DNA from 2 places in the Pseudoalteromonas ruthenica genome. Region 2 is predicted to be linked to the other one. Evidence: predicted binding sites of a transcription regulator. Region 2 holds the regulator's gene; the other holds the start of a gene.

Region 1 (8,167 bases), 510 kb from region 2:
CAGTGCCTTCATAATCATGTAGGAAGCGCTCTAACCAAGCGACAGATTCAGCATCTAAGTGGTTGGTAGGCTCATCGAGAATAAGCATATCTGGCTTTTCAAGCAATAAGCGGCAGATTGCTACACGGCGACGCTCACCCCCTGATAAATGCTCAATCTTGGCATCCCAAGCTGGCAGTCGTAATGCATCTGCCGCGCGCTCTAGGGCGTTATCAAGGTTGTGGCCATCGTGGGCTTGAATAATGGCTTCAAGTTCGCCTTGCTCTTTGGCAAGCGCATCGAAATCGGCATCTTCCATGGCATACTCAGCGTATACTTGGTCAAGGCGATCAAGAGCATTTTTAACTTCACTGACCGCTTCTTCTACAACTTCACGCACCGTTTTGCTTTCATCAAGCTCAGGCTCCTGAGGAAGATAACCAATTTTAATGCCAGGCTGAGGGTGTGCCTCACCCTCAAAATCTTTATCCACGCCGGCCATAATGCGCAGTAAGGTCGATTTACCTGCGCCATTTAGGCCAAGTACACCAATTTTTGCGCCAGGGAAAAAGTGCAGAGAGATGTCTTTTAAGATGGTGCGTTTAGGTGGCACCACCTTTGACACGCGACTCATCGAGAAAATAAACTTATCAGGTAAAACCATGAAAGGAGCCTTTACAATGTGACTAATTTAAACTGCCGTTATTGTAGAGTCTCTATGGTGAAAGCGTCAACGAATGGCCCGTTAATTTGCCAATAATATGGCCACTCCAGCCAGCGCCAGTAAACCGCCCACTATCATACGCCAAGTCACCGGCTCGCGTTTAAAAAAGCCAATGGTCATGACCATCAGCGGGGCGGTGGCAAAAATAGTTTGTGCGATAGCCGGGTCGGTATGTTGCACCGCCGCCAATTGCAGCCACAAGCCAACGAAGGTGCCGAAAAAAACAGCCACGAGCAGCCAGCGTTTGTTATCAATACCGTGCAGTCGAATGGCTTGGTATAGGTCGCTGCGTTTTATAATCATTACCAGTAAAGCCACGCTCAATGTGCCGGCAAGGAGGCGAATAAGGGCGGCCCATAGGCTACTCATCGACTCAGTATTCATAGCCCCTTTTGACATCACCATACCACTGGCTTGGCACAAAGCCGCAAGTAATGCGAGAGCCACGCCTTGAAAGTAAAACTTCTTATCAACTGGAGGCAAGTGGCGCTGAGGTAACACCGCGATGATCACCCCCACCGAAGTGATGGCAATGCCCAACCAGGCGAGCAGCGGTAAGTACACACCTAACAGCACAATATTAAGTATGCCAGTTAAGGCTGGAGCGAGAGATTCAATTATTAAGGTCCGTGCTGGGCCAATACTGCGCAGGGCGCCAAAGTAGGCGCTATCGCCGATGGCAATACCGATAATCCCACCGGCGATAAGCCAGCCCCATGAGGTGAGCTGCACTGGCATGGCCCCATCGCCAAGTAGCGCCATGGCAATTACCATCATTAAAGAAGCGAGTAAGCCTTTACTTACATTTAGTTGCAGCGGTGAAAGGTGATGACTGAAGCCTTTGTACAGTAAGGTAGAAAAAGCCCAAACCACGGCTGCACTGATTGCTGCAATTTCACCTATACCCATCATCGACTCTTTGTTAGTTAATCGCGGGCATTATTGCAGTTAACTCATTCACTGCAACTTTATTTTGGACGTCTAAACATCTAGAGGTTGAAATTTCCAGTGTGGCGTTCATAATAGCCTCTTATCTTTTAATTCGGAGTACCGCCATGCCCATTACGGTTCAAGACGCTTTGCCAGCGATTATGGAGCTGCGCCAAGAAAATGTATTCGTGATGCCGAAAAGTCGCGCTCGGACTCAAGAAATCCGGCCCATGCGCTTGGCTATTTTGAACCTGATGCCGAATAAGGTGGAAACCGAAGTGCAATTTATTCGTTTGCTGGCGAATACGCCATTGCAGGTCAATGTTGACTTACTGCGTTTAGATACGCACCGCTCTAGCGCCAACTCAGAGCAGCATCTGGATATGTTTTATCAGTATTTCTCAGATGTTAAAGACAATAATTACGATGCCTTGATTGTTACCGGCGCGCCCTTGGCTCACTTAGAATATGATGAAGTAGGGTATTGGTCGGAGCTACAAGCGTTCTTTGATTGGGCGGAGCACCATGTGACCTCGACGCTATTTAGTTGTTGGGCGGCGCACGCTGGGCTTTTCCATCATCATGGACTTAAGCGTCAATTGCAGAAAAATAAGTTGTGTGGGGTGTTTGAGCATCAGTGTTATTTTGACCATGCGGCGTTAACCCGGGGCTTTGACGATCGCTTCTTAGTCCCGCATTCGCGTTATGGCCATATTGATATTGCTGCGATAAACGCCTGTAAAGAATTAGTCGTGGTAGCAGGCTCGCCGAAGGTAGGTGCTTACTTACTTAAAAACCAGAGTGGTTCGCAGGTGTATATCACCGGACACCCTGAGTATGATGCCGATACCCTGAAAAAAGAGTATTTACGTGACTGCGATAAAGGCGCTGACGCACCGATGCCAGAAAACTACTTCCCTCATGGCGACCCAGCGCAAGAGCCCTCGAAAACCTGGCAAAGTCATGCCTTTTTGTTATTTTCGAATTGGCTTAATTACTACGTTTACCAAACCACTCCCTATGATATTAATCTGGTTAGCCAGGATGTAAGGACTAACAACTATGCCGAATAAACGTGATGCATTAACACTGGCCCTCAACGAGCGCATTTTAATTTTAGATGGCGCCATGGGTACGATGATCCAACAGCATAAGCTCGAAGAGCATGATTATCGTGGTGAGCGGTTTCAAGATTGGCATGTGTTGGTCAAGGGCAACAACGATTTATTGAGCCTCACTCAACCGCAGTTAATAGCACAAATTCACCGTGAATATTTGGCAGCGGGCGCCGATATTATTGAGACCAATACCTTTAACGCCACGACCATTTCCATGGAAGATTATGACATGGCGAGCCTAAGCCGTGAGATTAACCTCGAATCGGCCCGGCTGGCACGCGCGGTGGCCGATGAGTTTACCGCTCGCGAGCCACACAAACCGCGCTACGTGGCCGGCGTACTGGGGCCAACATCAAAAACCTGCTCGATTTCACCAGATGTTAATGACCCGGGCTATCGCAATATTACCTTCGATAAGCTGGTGGCCGCGTATATCGAATCGACCCTGGCGCTGATAGAAGGTGGTGCCGATCTGATTTTAATTGAAACCATTTTCGATACCCTCAATGCCAAAGCCGCTTCCTTTGCGGTAGAAGAAGCGTTCGAACAGGCCGGAGTGACTCTGCCGGTGATGATCTCCGGCACCATCACAGATGCTTCGGGTCGAACCTTGTCAGGGCAAACCACCGAGGCGTTTTATAATTCCATTCGCCATATTAAACCGCTCTCCATTGGCTTGAACTGTGCGTTAGGGCCAGACTTGCTGCGTCAGTATGTGGAAGAGCTGGCCAGTATTTGTGAAACCTACACCTCGGTGCACCCCAATGCGGGGCTGCCGAATGAATTTGGCGAATATGATTTAGAAGCCGAAGAAATGGCACAAGAAATCATCGACTGGGGGGAGCAAGGGTTTATCAATATTGTTGGTGGCTGTTGTGGGACCACACCCGAGCACATTAAAGCCTTTAGTGATGGGCTAAAAAACACCGCTCCACGTACTTTGCCTGAGCTGCCTGTGCGCATGCGATTAAGTGGCCTTGAAGCCTGTAATCTCAATTAAGGGGCCAATAACATGAATAATACTGCAACTTTTACCAATGTCGGCGAGCGCACCAATGTGACCGGCTCGGCGCGCTTTAAACGGCTGATCCTCGAGGAAGATTACGAAACCGCGTTAGAGGTGGCACGTGAGCAAGTTGAAAATGGCGCGCAGATTATCGATATCAACATGGATGAAGCCATGTTGGACTCTAAAGCGGCCATGGTCACCTTTTTGAACCTTATCGCCTCAGAGCCCGATATTTCGAAAGTGCCCATTATGGTGGACTCGTCGAAATGGGAAGTAATCGAGGCGGGACTAAAATGCATTCAAGGCAAGGCGATAGTGAACTCTATTTCCCTCAAGGAGGGGGAGCAGCCGTTTCGTCACCAAGCCAAGATATTAAAGCGCTTCGGCGCCGCTGTGGTGGTGATGGCCTTTGATGAAAGTGGTCAAGCAGAAACCGCAGAGCGGAAGTTTGCTATTTGCGCGCGCTCTTATCGCATCTTGGTCGATGAATTGGGATTCCCGCCAGAAGATATTATTTTTGACCCCAATATCTTTGCCGTGGCCACCGGCATAGAAGAGCATGACAACTATGCCGTGGAGTTTATCGAAGGAACTCGCCGCATCAAGGAGAATCTTCCGCACTGCAAGGTATCCGGTGGCGTGTCTAATGTCTCTTTTTCGTTTCGAGGCAACAATCCGGTGCGCGAGGCTATTCACTCTGTGTTCTTGTATCACGCCATTCAAGCCGGAATGGATATGGGCATCGTCAATGCTGGTCAACTAGCGGTGTATGACGATATTCCCACTGAGCTGAGAGACGCCGTTGAGGATGTGATTTTAAATAAAGATGCCGGCGCCGGAGAGCGGTTGGTGGAATTAGCGCCTAAGTATTCGGGCATGGCGCAAGCGGAGAAGGTTGAGGATTTGCAGTGGCGCAGTTGGCCGGTGGCAAAGCGCTTAGAACACGCTCTGGTTAAAGGCATTACAGATTATATTGATGAGGACACCGAGCAGTGCCGACAGCAGTTTGCTAAACCCATCGAGGTCATTGAGGGGCCGTTGATGGACGGCATGAATGTGGTGGGTGATCTGTTTGGGGTCGGGAAAATGTTTTTGCCGCAGGTTGTGAAATCGGCGCGGGTAATGAAGCGCGCGGTGGCCTATTTAGACCCTTATATCGAAGCCGAGAAACAAGAGGGTGAAACCAACGGTAAAATTGTCATGGCTACGGTAAAAGGGGATGTTCATGATATTGGTAAGAATATTGTTGGCGTGGTGTTACAGTGTAATAACTACGAGGTGATCGACTTAGGGGTGATGGTGCCCGCTGAAAAAATCTTACAAACCGCAATAGACGAAAACGCCGATATTATAGGCCTGTCCGGGCTTATCACTCCCTCGTTAGATGAAATGGTGCATGTCGCCAAAGAAATGAAACGCCGCGATTTTACCATTCCGTTGCTGATTGGTGGCGCGACGACGTCAAAGGCGCATACCGCCGTAAAAATTGAGCCCCAATATGATAACGGCGTGGTTTATGTTAATAACGCCAGCCGTGCGGTGGGCGTGGCATCTAGTTTGCTAAGTAAAACCGCGAAAAGTGAGTTTTTGAGTAAAACTAAAGCAGAGTACGAGCGAGTGCGAGAGCAACAAGCACGCAAGAAACCCCGCTCCAAGCCCATAGGTTTGCAACAAGCTCGCGCTAATCATGCCCAGCTGGATTGGCAAAACTACACTCCGCCTGTACCTAAACAGCTAGGAGTCCAAGAGTTTCACTCGGTGCCAGTGAGCACCTTACGGCAATATATCGACTGGACGCCATTTTTTATGACCTGGTCTTTGGCCGGCAAATACCCGCGTATCATGAATGACGAGGTGGTGGGTGAGCAAGCGCGCTCATTGTTTGCCGATGCAAATGCAATGTTGGATGAGTTTGCGCGCCAAGGCAGCATTCAACCAAAAGGGGTGATTGGCTTATTCCCAGCAAACCGCGTCGGCGATGACATAGAAATATACCGCGACGAGCAGCGTGACGAAGTGATTTTACGTTCGTGTCAGTTACGCCAGCAAACGCACAAAAAGGGCTTTGCTAACTATTGTTTAGCCGACTATATCGCGCCTAAAGGTGTTGCCGACTACTTTGGCGCCTTTGCCGTGACCGGCGGGTTAGAAGAAGATGATTTAGCCCAGGCCTTTGATGACCAAGGTGATGATTATAATAAAATCATGGTCAAAGCGGTGGCTGACCGCCTTGCAGAGGCCTTCGCAGAATACCTGCATGAGCAAGTGCGTAAAGTGTACTGGGGCTATGCCGCAGACGAAGCGTTAAACAATGATCAGCTCATCCGTGAGAACTATCAGGGTATTCGCCCTGCGCCAGGCTATCCAGCGTGCCCAGAGCACACTGAAAAGGCTAAGATTTGGGAGTTACTGAGCGTTGAAGAGCGCATCGGCATGAAACTGACGAGCTCCTATGCGATGTGGCCAGGTGCCGCCGTCTCGGGTTGGTATTTCTCACACCCTGATTCGAAATACTTTGCCGTGGCAGGGATTCAACAAGACCAAGTTGAGGACTATGCTAACCGCCAAGGAATGACGCTGGAGGAAGCCGAAAAGTGGCTAGGCCCGAATTTGGGGTATGAAAATTAACCACAGGTTTAACTTTTTTGCGCCAAGTGGTACATGAGTTGGCTGCTCAATTACTTTGTATGATGCTGAGCAGCCAAAAGCGTTGCCAACTTCTGCTTTACTTGTTGCGCGCTGATATCGGATGGTTGCTGAGATAGCCAGTCAACGAGTTCGTTGCGTACGGGGAAACCTTCTTTTATACAATGACTCTCATTTGCCACCCAGATATCGGCTGAGCCAATCGTGCCCCGGCCGTAGGCGCTGCATAGGGTGTAACCCTGAGCACTAATATGGTGTTCAATGAGATAGGTGTAGATTGGCGTGGCAATTAACATCAATACCAAGGTCACGCCGCACAGCTTAAACCAACCGCTAAGTAGCCTATCACTTACTTGGGTATGAGTTGCTCGTAACCACAGTAAGTAGGTTAATACGGCAAAAACGGGGGTGGCCAATACCAAAGAAGGAGAAAAACTGCGCTCCCGAAAAGCCAGAACATGCTCCCCTAGGGCTGTACTTACTTGGCTCACTTCACTGAACGTTGCATAAGGGAGCAGTAAAGTAAGTACACAGAATAAAGCAAAAAAGCAGAATAGCTTTACTCTGTCCATCGTTGTACTTTGCACATCATCCATTGTGCTATCTATATCCGCCAGAGTAAGGAAGCCCAAATAGACGGTGCATAAACCCGATGGGGTCTTGTTCGTACCACCGCTGCGCCCGGTCTATTTCTCTACGTGCTTGCTGAAAGCTTTGTTTTAAATCGTTTTCAACCGCTCTTAGACTAGCCGCTATTTTTTCTGCTATCGCATCAGTATCAATGAATGTATAGGCCAAACCAGCCAGAGCTGCGCCAACCACAACAACGGCAATCATAGGGCCAACGGCGACGGTTGCAGCCGTTCCCACAACGGCAGTCACCGCTCCCCAGGCAATGCCTGATGATGCTGCTGCGATGGCAACATCAACAGATAAACCACCAATAAAGTCGTGCCATGTTTTGCTATCATCAATCAGTTGCTCCAAGGCATGAAACCCTGCAGAGATAAGAATCGTCAACACAAACCCTTGCTTAATGGAGCTTTGCGCTCCCAGCTTACCGATGCCGAAAGATACTAGCTTAGGATTGTTGGCTAAGTACCGGGTTCCCGTCAGGTGTCTTCTGAGGCCCGAGTAGCCTTTGAAAATAATGTAGTTTTTCCCAGAATATGACTTCACTTTGAATTTATCAAAGACTGAACCGCTACGCTGCATCTCTAGCGCAATCGCTGTCAAGGCGGCCACATCCAGCCCTAACGGGACGAGCCCTGAACCATTTTTAACCCAATCGCGATGCGCTCGCCAAAGCTCAGGTACAATATTGGCGCGTTCCATAATTGATTCGAACCAGGCGGCGATTCGCTCATTAGAATGACCTTGGGTGCGTTTTACGTTCACAGCGTAATCAAAAAATTCCCTGTCATTAAGATGGATAAAGTTATGCTGGTTGGACTTTAATAGATGAGCGAGTTGCTGATCTCGCTGCTTGTTTCTTAATTCTTCTCTTGCATTGATGAGCATTGAGGCCTCCATGCTATGTTCCTTTTATCGCTATTCTCATACAAGGCCGCAGAACAGTCAATCGCCAAGCTCATGTCTTATATGAAATTTTATTGAATTGTCAGCTTGTTGCAAAACCTTTATTAGCCGAGCACAGTGTAATGCGCTGTAATGACACACCAAGAGGGGATTTGCTAACAATAGTGCATGTTTCCCTTTGAGTCTGACTTATGACCCTCAAGCAGTTACAACAGCTAGTCG
Region 2 (8,167 bases):
GCAACCATTATTAACGATGCGCCGATAAACCACTGGGATAAAAGCCAAGGTGTTGCTTGGCGACCCAAGAATAGCCCAGCTAAATATGTCGGCCCGATCCGTGTTAGACGTGCCTTAGCGCAGTCAAAAAACGTGGTTTCAGTCAGGTTGCTGCGCGGCGTAGGTGTAGACCCTGCCGCTGAACACTTACTCAAGTTTGGCTTTCATGATGAAGATATTCCGCGCAATGAAACCCTGGCGCTGGGGAGTGCTTCATTAACACCTTTAGAATTAGCTCGCGGTATGAGCGCTTTCGCAAATGGTGGGCATTTAGTTGAGCCTTACTTTATTACCGAAATACAAAGCGCCGAAGGCGAAGTGTTAATGCAAGCTCGCCCCTATAAGGCCTGCTCTGAAGAGCAAAAGCGCAGTAATGAAATGTTTGCAGAGTTGGCAATGCTTGAGCCCAGCGGCGCCAGTGAGGGTACCCCCGACAACACTGACAGCGCTGAGACTACTGATACCCAGTTACCGCAATGCGCACCTCGGGTTATTTCTAAACAGAATGCCTTCTTAATTGCCGATGCGATGACCAGTGCAATTTGGGGCGGTGGCAGCTGGAAGCATGGCACCGGCTGGAATGGCACTGGCTGGCGCGCGACGCGGTTAAAGCGCCGTGATTTATCAGGTAAAACCGGCACCACCAACAACTCGGTCGATACCTGGTTTAGTGGCTTTAACGCCAATGTTATGACCACAGTGTGGGTTGGCTTCGATAACCCAGGTAATCCGCTAGGACGTACCAGTTACAACAACAACTTAGGGAAAGGACAAACCTTTGGTGCCGAATCTGGTGCAAAAACAGCGCAACCGGCTTGGATTGATTACATGCGTGTGGCCCTTGAAGATGAGCCTGCGGCCCCTATCGAGCCACCCGAAGGACTGGAATCAGTACGAATTGATCTAAAATCAGGATTATTAAGTCATCAAAACGACCACACCAGCCGCTTTGAATACTTTATAAAGGGGACTGCCCCCTCTAAATATGTGGAAAAAGCGCCGCCGGTGATCTTCGAAACTCAAGGGCAAGATGAGCCTGAGCTGCCCACTGAAGACGAACTCTTCTAAATAAAAAAGCCAAGCAATGATGCTTGGCTTTTTTATTACTCTGTTACCGCATTAACTAAGACTCTCAATAAGCCAGTAGAGATCTGAGTGGACACCTGCAGCGGTGACCTCTTTTCCTGCACCTGGGCCTTGAATAACCAAGGCATTCTGCGCATACCAGCGACTGTTGACGACAAAGATATTGTCACCGGGACTTAATCCCGCTAAGGGGTTGGATTGTGCCACTGCAACAAGACCCACTTGGGCTTTTACCTTGCCATCAACAATGCGTAAGTCAGCATTGTACCTCAGTACCTTTTGCTCTTTTTGCGCCTGCTGTGCGTGGGTGCCAACAAAGTCATCAAGTAAGGCAATGTTATCCAGAAAATCCTGCCAGCTCCCTTGTGCTAAAGACTCTGGCATTAATGGGCTTAGCTCAATATCGTCAATGTCCAATTGCAAACCCAACTCGCGTGCGAGGATCAACAGCTTACGTTGTACATCTCGGCCGGATAAATCTTCACGCGGATCGGGCTCGGTAAAGCCTAACTTTTGCGCCGCAAAAAGCAGCTCAGAAAAAGCTTGGCTGCCATCATAGTGACTGCATAGCCATGATAGCGTCCCAGAAAACACACCTTGAATACGGGTGATCTCATCGCCACTGCGCTGCAAATCGGCTAATGCAAAGTTAATGGGTAGCCCAGCGCCAACACTGGTGTTATAACGCCATTTGAGATTGCGCTCTGCCAGCTCGTTACGTAACGACTGATACCAACTATGTGGCGCTGTTCCGGCATACTTGTTGGCACTGATCAAATGACAGTTAGCACGCACAAAATCAGGGTATAGACCACTGAATGACTCACTGGCGGTTATATCAATGACCACCTTGTGTTCGTAATCAAGCTCATTGAGGCGTTCGCACAACTGCTCGCTTTGATAGGGAACCGCTTGTTCTAACCATTGACCTTGCCAGTTCTGCGGGTCTAACCCACAGGGGTCAAATAACATGCTGCGACTTCGCAGTAGACCAACCAGTTTTACCTCAAAGTGCTGCTCTAAACGCGCTAACTGCTGCGTAAACTGTTGTAAAAACACACTGCCCACATTTCCAAGGCCGGCGACAATCACGGCAATTTGCTGGTGTGCACCAATTAAAGTGCGGTGTACCTTCCCTAAACTATCGGCATCAATGATTTGATCGGTCAGTACCAAGGCGTAGTCTTGATCGCAGTGGCTAAAGCGGATAGTTAAGTTAAGTTGCTCTAAGCATGCCAGCATTTCTTGGTAGCCTTGCTGAGTATACTGGTTTGGGCTGACTAAGGCGCACCCATTGAGGTTTGACTCAACGAGTTGTCCACGCTCTCCCAGCTCACGGGAGATAAGAGTGCTATGGGCGCTGGGTACAATCAAAAAGTCTACCCCCTGCTGCTGAAAGTGGCCTATGGTGTGCTGTATAAGCTGGCTTAAGGTTGCCAGTTCATCCACTTTAAGGCTCGACACACGATATAGGTCAACGCCCTCTATGGTGGTCAAAAAACGTTTATGCTTACAGTAACCTTCGCGGACAATCTCAGTGCCACTGTCATCGCTGTCATAGGAGCTGCGCACCGATAGCTTGATGGCGCTACCTTGCAAAGGCGACAGCGTTTTCGCATGCAATACCGGATTACCTAACTGGGCCAGGCGGTTGGCTTGGCTACGACAAATTTTTTGATACTTTAAGGCATCGGCTACTTTGCGTGGGTCGGTGCTGAAAACCCCCTGCGTATCGGTCCATATACAAACTTGTTTGGCGTTGACATAACGGGCCAATAAGGTGGCGCTGTAGTCACTGCCATTGCGTCCCAAGGTGACTGTTTGCTGGTTGCTATCGGCGGCAATAAACCCCGTTACAACGTTGATTTTATCCCCGGCAATATGGCGCTCGCAGAGCTTTTCATTGTCCAAATGCAGTAGTTGCCCTTGGTGCACACACAGTAGCTGCCGCGCATCAAGATCTTGCGCAGCATAGCCTAATTGCTGCAAATAGGTCGCCAGCAAGCGGGCCGACCACAGTTCACCATGGGCTAATAAGGACGCCTCATCTAAGGTGTTTGTCTGCAATTGTTCAGCTATGCGCTGAAGCTCACTATTAAGCTGTGATTGCAGAGCGTGGGCTTGGTGCGCTGCTAATAGCTCATCAATAAGCTCATGCTGATGGGTGCGTAGCAACTGCAAGACATCATGATAGCCATGGCTATCGTGCTGTTGATAGGCCTGCCACAACTTCACTAGCGTATCCGTGGTTTTCCCCGCCGCAGAGACCACCACCACGTCACCGAGTTGGCTGTTGCCGATAACAATATTGGCGACCGCATGGTAACGCGCCGCGTTGCTGAGACTCGAACCACCAAACTTATGTACAACCTGAGTCATAGTATCCTCTTATTTGCTTGCTAACGCGTTAAAAGCGGCATCTAAGTCATCTATAAGATCTTGTTTATCTTCAATACCTACAGAAATCCGGATAAGCGTGTCGCCGACCCTAGCCTCAAGTCGTGCGGCTTTATCCATGCCCGCGTGAGTCATGGTCGCCGGGTGACAAATAAGGCTTTCCACCCCGCCCAACGACTCCGCTAAAGTAAACTGCTGTACTGAGGTGAGGAATTTTGCACTGTCTTGCAGCTGGCCTTTAATATCAAAGCTCACCATGCCGCCAAAGCCCTGTTGCTGCGCTTTTGCCAAGTCGTGTTGTGGGTGCGAACTCAATCCTGGGTAGTAAACTGACTGCACACTAGGATGCTGTTCAAGGTATTGAGCAATCGCCAAGGCATTTTCTTCATGCTGCTTAAGGCGCACTTTCAAGGTACGCAAACCACGCAGGGTGAGATAGCTATCGAAAGCGGCACCGGTAATGCCAATATTATTAGCCCACCATGCCAGCTCTTCACCCAACTCTTTGGTTTTGGTGATCACCGCACCACCGACCACATCGGAGTGACCATTGATATATTTAGTGGTCGAGTGCACCACCACATCACAACCCAATAACAATGGGTTTCTGTAAGGCGGGAGATAAAAACGTGTTGTCGGCTGCAACCAGCGCACCGATGCTCTGCGCGGCATCGCACACTGCGCGGATATCCGTGAGTCGCAAAATGGGATTACTGGGCGTTTCAATCCACACCAGTTTGGGTTTGGCGGCCACTAAGCGTTGGTAACAGTTTGATTGAGTGAAATCGATAACCTCAACCTTGAGCAACCCCCGTTTGGCTAAAGAGGTAAATAAGCGATAACTGCCGCCATAACAATCATGGGGGATCACTAGGGTGTCATTGGGTGTCAGTAGCTGCGTCACTAGATGCACTGCGGCCATACCTGTCGCGGTGATAATTCCGTGCTCTCCCCCTTCTAGTTGCGCTAAGGTCTGCGCCAAAATATCCCGATTGGGATTACCACTACGACCATAATCATATTCGCGTTTGCTATCAAAATCGGCAAAGGAATAGGTGGTCGATAAATGAATGGGTGGCACCACCGCACCATGGTGCTTATCGGCATCAATACCATGGCGCACGGCGATGGTGTCTTTTTTTAGTTGTGACATATTTGCCCCCAATCAAGAAAATGGATGTTTAGACGTCCAAAAGGTTAAATTAACACAATTTAGAAGTCAAAACATTTATACGTCTAAATAGCTAATTTATGAATATTTGACTATCCTTACCAACGCGATAAAATTTCGCCCTTATTGATGCCTAAGTGACCAAAAATAAGACGCAAATTATGGCCAAGTGGAATGGTGAATACATTCACCCTTATGCGGAGCATGGAAAAAAAGCCCAACAGGTAAAGAAAATTACCGTTTCCATCCCGCTCAATGTTTTAAAAGTATTAACCGATGAACGTACTCGCCGCCAGGTGAATAATCTTCGTCACGCCACCAACAGTGAGTTGCTGTGTGAAGCATTTCTACATGCCTTTACTGGTCAACCGCTGCCTAATGACGAAGATCTCCGAAAAGATAATCCGGAGAAGGTACCGGAAGAGGTGAGAAAAATTATGGAAGAAATGGGTGTGGAAGTGCCTGTTATCGGAGAGGACTAACAAAGATAAGCAAGTTTAACTAACCCCTGAGCATTAGACCTCATTGCAGGAGCTAGCTTAGTGTTGTTCATATATGTCGCAAGTCGGCCTGTATGAGAAGCGGTTAGTGAAGCTATTACTCTTTGCAAGCCATAAAAAAACCCAAGCACTAAGCTTGGGTTTTCTTTTTCTAGCGTTGAGTAGTAAAGTGATTACTCAGCCATATAATTCGCTGGCATATCAATTTGCGCAACACCTGAGTCCACAGCCGCCTGCGCCACGGCTTTCGCTACGCGTGGCAATAATCGTGGATCCATAGGCTTGGGAATAATGTATTGCGCGCCAAACTCTAATTCGCTCACTCCAGATGCCGTTAACACTGACTCAGGTACTGGCTCCTTGGCGATACTGCGAATAGCCTCTACAGCGGCAATTTTCATCTCATCATTGATAGCGGTGGCACGCACGTCCAGTGCACCACGGAAAATAAATGGGAAACACAGTACGTTATTCACTTGGTTCGGGTAGTCAGAGCGCCCAGTGGCCATAATTAAGTCTTTGCGCGCACTGTGTGCCACATCCGGCTTAATTTCTGGGTCTGGGTTAGAACAGGCAAAAATGACCGGCTTGTCGGCCATCAATTTAAGGTCTTCAGCTGAGAGCAAATCTGGGCCAGAAACACCAACGAACACATCGGCATCAGCAATAACGTCTTGCAAGGTGCGCTTATCGGTGTTGTTAGCAAATAATTGCTTATATTCATTTAAGTCATCACGACGCGTGTGGATCACCCCTTTACGGTCAAGCATGTAAATATGCTCGCGCTGAGCGCCACACTTAATAAGCAGCTCCATACATGCAACTGCCGCTGCGCCAGCCCCCAAACACACGATCAAGGCATCACGAATATCTTTACCTTGAATTTCTAAGGCGTTTAGCATGCCTGCAGCAGTGACGATAGCAGTGCCGTGTTGATCATCATGAAATACTGGCACATTACAGCGTTCAATGAGCGCTTGCTCGATTTCGAAGCATTCCGGGGCTTTAATATCTTCGAGGTTAATACCGCCAAAGGTGTCGGCAATATTTTCTACAGTGTTAATAAAGTCTTCAGTGGTGCGATGCTTCACCTCGATATCGATGGAATCAAGATTAGCAAAACGCTTAAACAGTAGTGCCTTGCCTTCCATGACCGGCTTAGACGCTAACGGGCCTAAGTTACCCAACCCTAAAATGGCACTGCCATTAGAGATCACAGCAACCATATTGCCTTTGGCCGTGTATTTATAAGCATTGTTAGCATCGGCAGCGATTTCACGCACCGGCTCTGCAACACCTGGGCTGTAGGCTAAAGCGAGATCGTTAACGGTCTCGGCGCTTTTGGTGAGTTCAATGCTAATTTTTCCTGGAACGGGGTTAGCGTGGTAATCGAGGGCTTTTTCACGAAAGTCAGACATGAACGAGTATCCTGCTAGAAATGTATGTGAGAGTTCAGCTAGTTAAGGCAAACCATACCGCTTTTCTAAATATATTCAAGCAATATCAGGTCTATCCTGTTGTACGAAATTAAAGGGTTTTAAGCCCAAATTCATGCACATTATCTAAAGCTTTATGTGTAAATTTTGATATTCCATGCACTATAGGGACTTATGCATGCATAAAAAACCACCTAAAGCCATGCATAATGCTATATCCGAATAACTTAATATAACTAAAAAGAATACCGATCGGATAACGAATCTTATTGTTCGCTAATAACAAAGTAAGTGAATTTTAGTGAACTTTAGCGTCATTATTGTGCTTTTTTTGTCACTTTAAATGAGCTAGAGCTTAAGGTGAAATGGCTAGTATGAATAATGGGGATGGATAAAAATCATAGACACAAAAAAAGCACCCGAAGGTGCTTTTCTCGACAAGCAAAGATTACTTCTTGCTGCTAAGCGCACCGAAGCGCTTATTGAAGCGATCTACACGACCACCTGTATCAAGGATCTTTTGCTTACCAGTGTAGAAAGGGTGACACTCTGAACATACGTCTAGGTGAATGTCTTTACACAGGGTAGAGCTTGTCTGGAATTTGTTGCCACAAGAGCACGTTGCGTTGATTGCTTCGTACTTAGGGTGGATACCTTCTTTCATGGGGGTTACCTCTAAATAGGCCGTATCGCTCTCCAAACCCGAAGTTTGGCACCATACGCGTTAGTTTCAATGTGCCAAAGCATGGATATAACCCGCTCAGCACCCTTAAGGCCGCGTATTTTATTTGACTCCTGATTAATGTTCAAGCTTTAATTGCGGCTATTCACTGCGCCATGAATTTAGTACATTAGCGCTATATTCTAGTTCTTGGGGCCTGATTTTTGTTGCCATCATCTCGCGATTCCAACAGCCACAGTAGCAACGCGACCCCGTGCTACGTTGAAGTAGCACTTAAGGTGCCCTTACACCGTAGCTTCGACTATTTATTGCCCACCGAGTTGTGCTCTCGCGCCGTGACTGTAGGGGTGAGGGTCAGTGTTCCTTTTGGTTCGCGTGTCCTGACCGGTATGGTATTAAAGGTAAAAGCCAGCACAGAGATGCCGGAAGATAAAGTCAAAGCCGTTAAGGCCGTGCTCGATAGCACTGCCATTATTGATGACAGTCACCTACAATTATTGCAATTTACTGCTCGCTATTATCATTATCCATTAGGTGAAACCGTCTTTACCGCTTTGCCAAAAGCGCTGCGTGAAGGCGCCGATATTGATAAAACCAGCATTAATTACCTGCAACTCACCGAGCAAGGGCAACAGCAGCCGACACTGCGGGCGAAAAAGCAACAAGCCTTGCTTAAGCAGCTGGCTGAATCAGGGAAATCGCCCACCACAGAAATTAAAGCTCTGGGCTACTCCAAAGCCACCATTGATGCCCTCATTAATAAAGAACTAATAACCCAAGCAGTTGAATTTGATAGTCAATGGCGCGAGCAGCCATTGCAGGTGGCCAACAAACCAAGGTTAAACAGCGAACAAGC

What was found. The regulator MetJ, encoded in region 2, represses methionine synthesis genes. The targets are predictions, from matches to a motif close to TAGACGTCTAGACGTCTA.
Region 1: PRUTH_RS08935 (homoserine O-succinyltransferase) is a predicted target of MetJ. The motif match lies at 1,678-1,695, and genes of this name have one in related genera.

Annotation. Positions count from the first base shown of each region.
Region 1 is NZ_CP023396.1:1,893,273-1,901,439, reverse strand. Features, by position in the region: gene ettA (energy-dependent translational throttle protein EttA) at 1-643, opposite strand, end outside; gene PRUTH_RS08940 (DMT family transporter) at 725-1,615, opposite strand; gene PRUTH_RS08935 (homoserine O-succinyltransferase) at 1,759-2,706, shown strand; gene PRUTH_RS08930 (homocysteine S-methyltransferase family protein) at 2,696-3,751, shown strand; gene metH (methionine synthase) at 3,764-6,388, shown strand; gene PRUTH_RS08920 (DUF1240 domain-containing protein) at 6,439-7,002, opposite strand; gene PRUTH_RS08915 (hypothetical protein) at 7,007-7,927, opposite strand; gene PRUTH_RS08910 (SAM-dependent methyltransferase) at 8,137-8,167, shown strand, end outside.
Region 2 is NZ_CP023396.1:2,405,511-2,413,677, forward strand. Features, by position in the region: gene PRUTH_RS11215 (penicillin-binding protein 1A) at 1-1,107, shown strand, start outside; gene metL (bifunctional aspartate kinase/homoserine dehydrogenase II) at 1,159-3,504, opposite strand; partial or broken gene metB (cystathionine gamma-synthase) at 3,514-4,675, opposite strand; gene metJ (met regulon transcriptional regulator MetJ) at 4,855-5,175, shown strand; gene PRUTH_RS11235 (malic enzyme-like NAD(P)-binding protein) at 5,367-6,611, opposite strand; gene rpmE (50S ribosomal protein L31) at 7,078-7,293, opposite strand; gene priA (primosomal protein N') at 7,518-8,167, shown strand, end outside.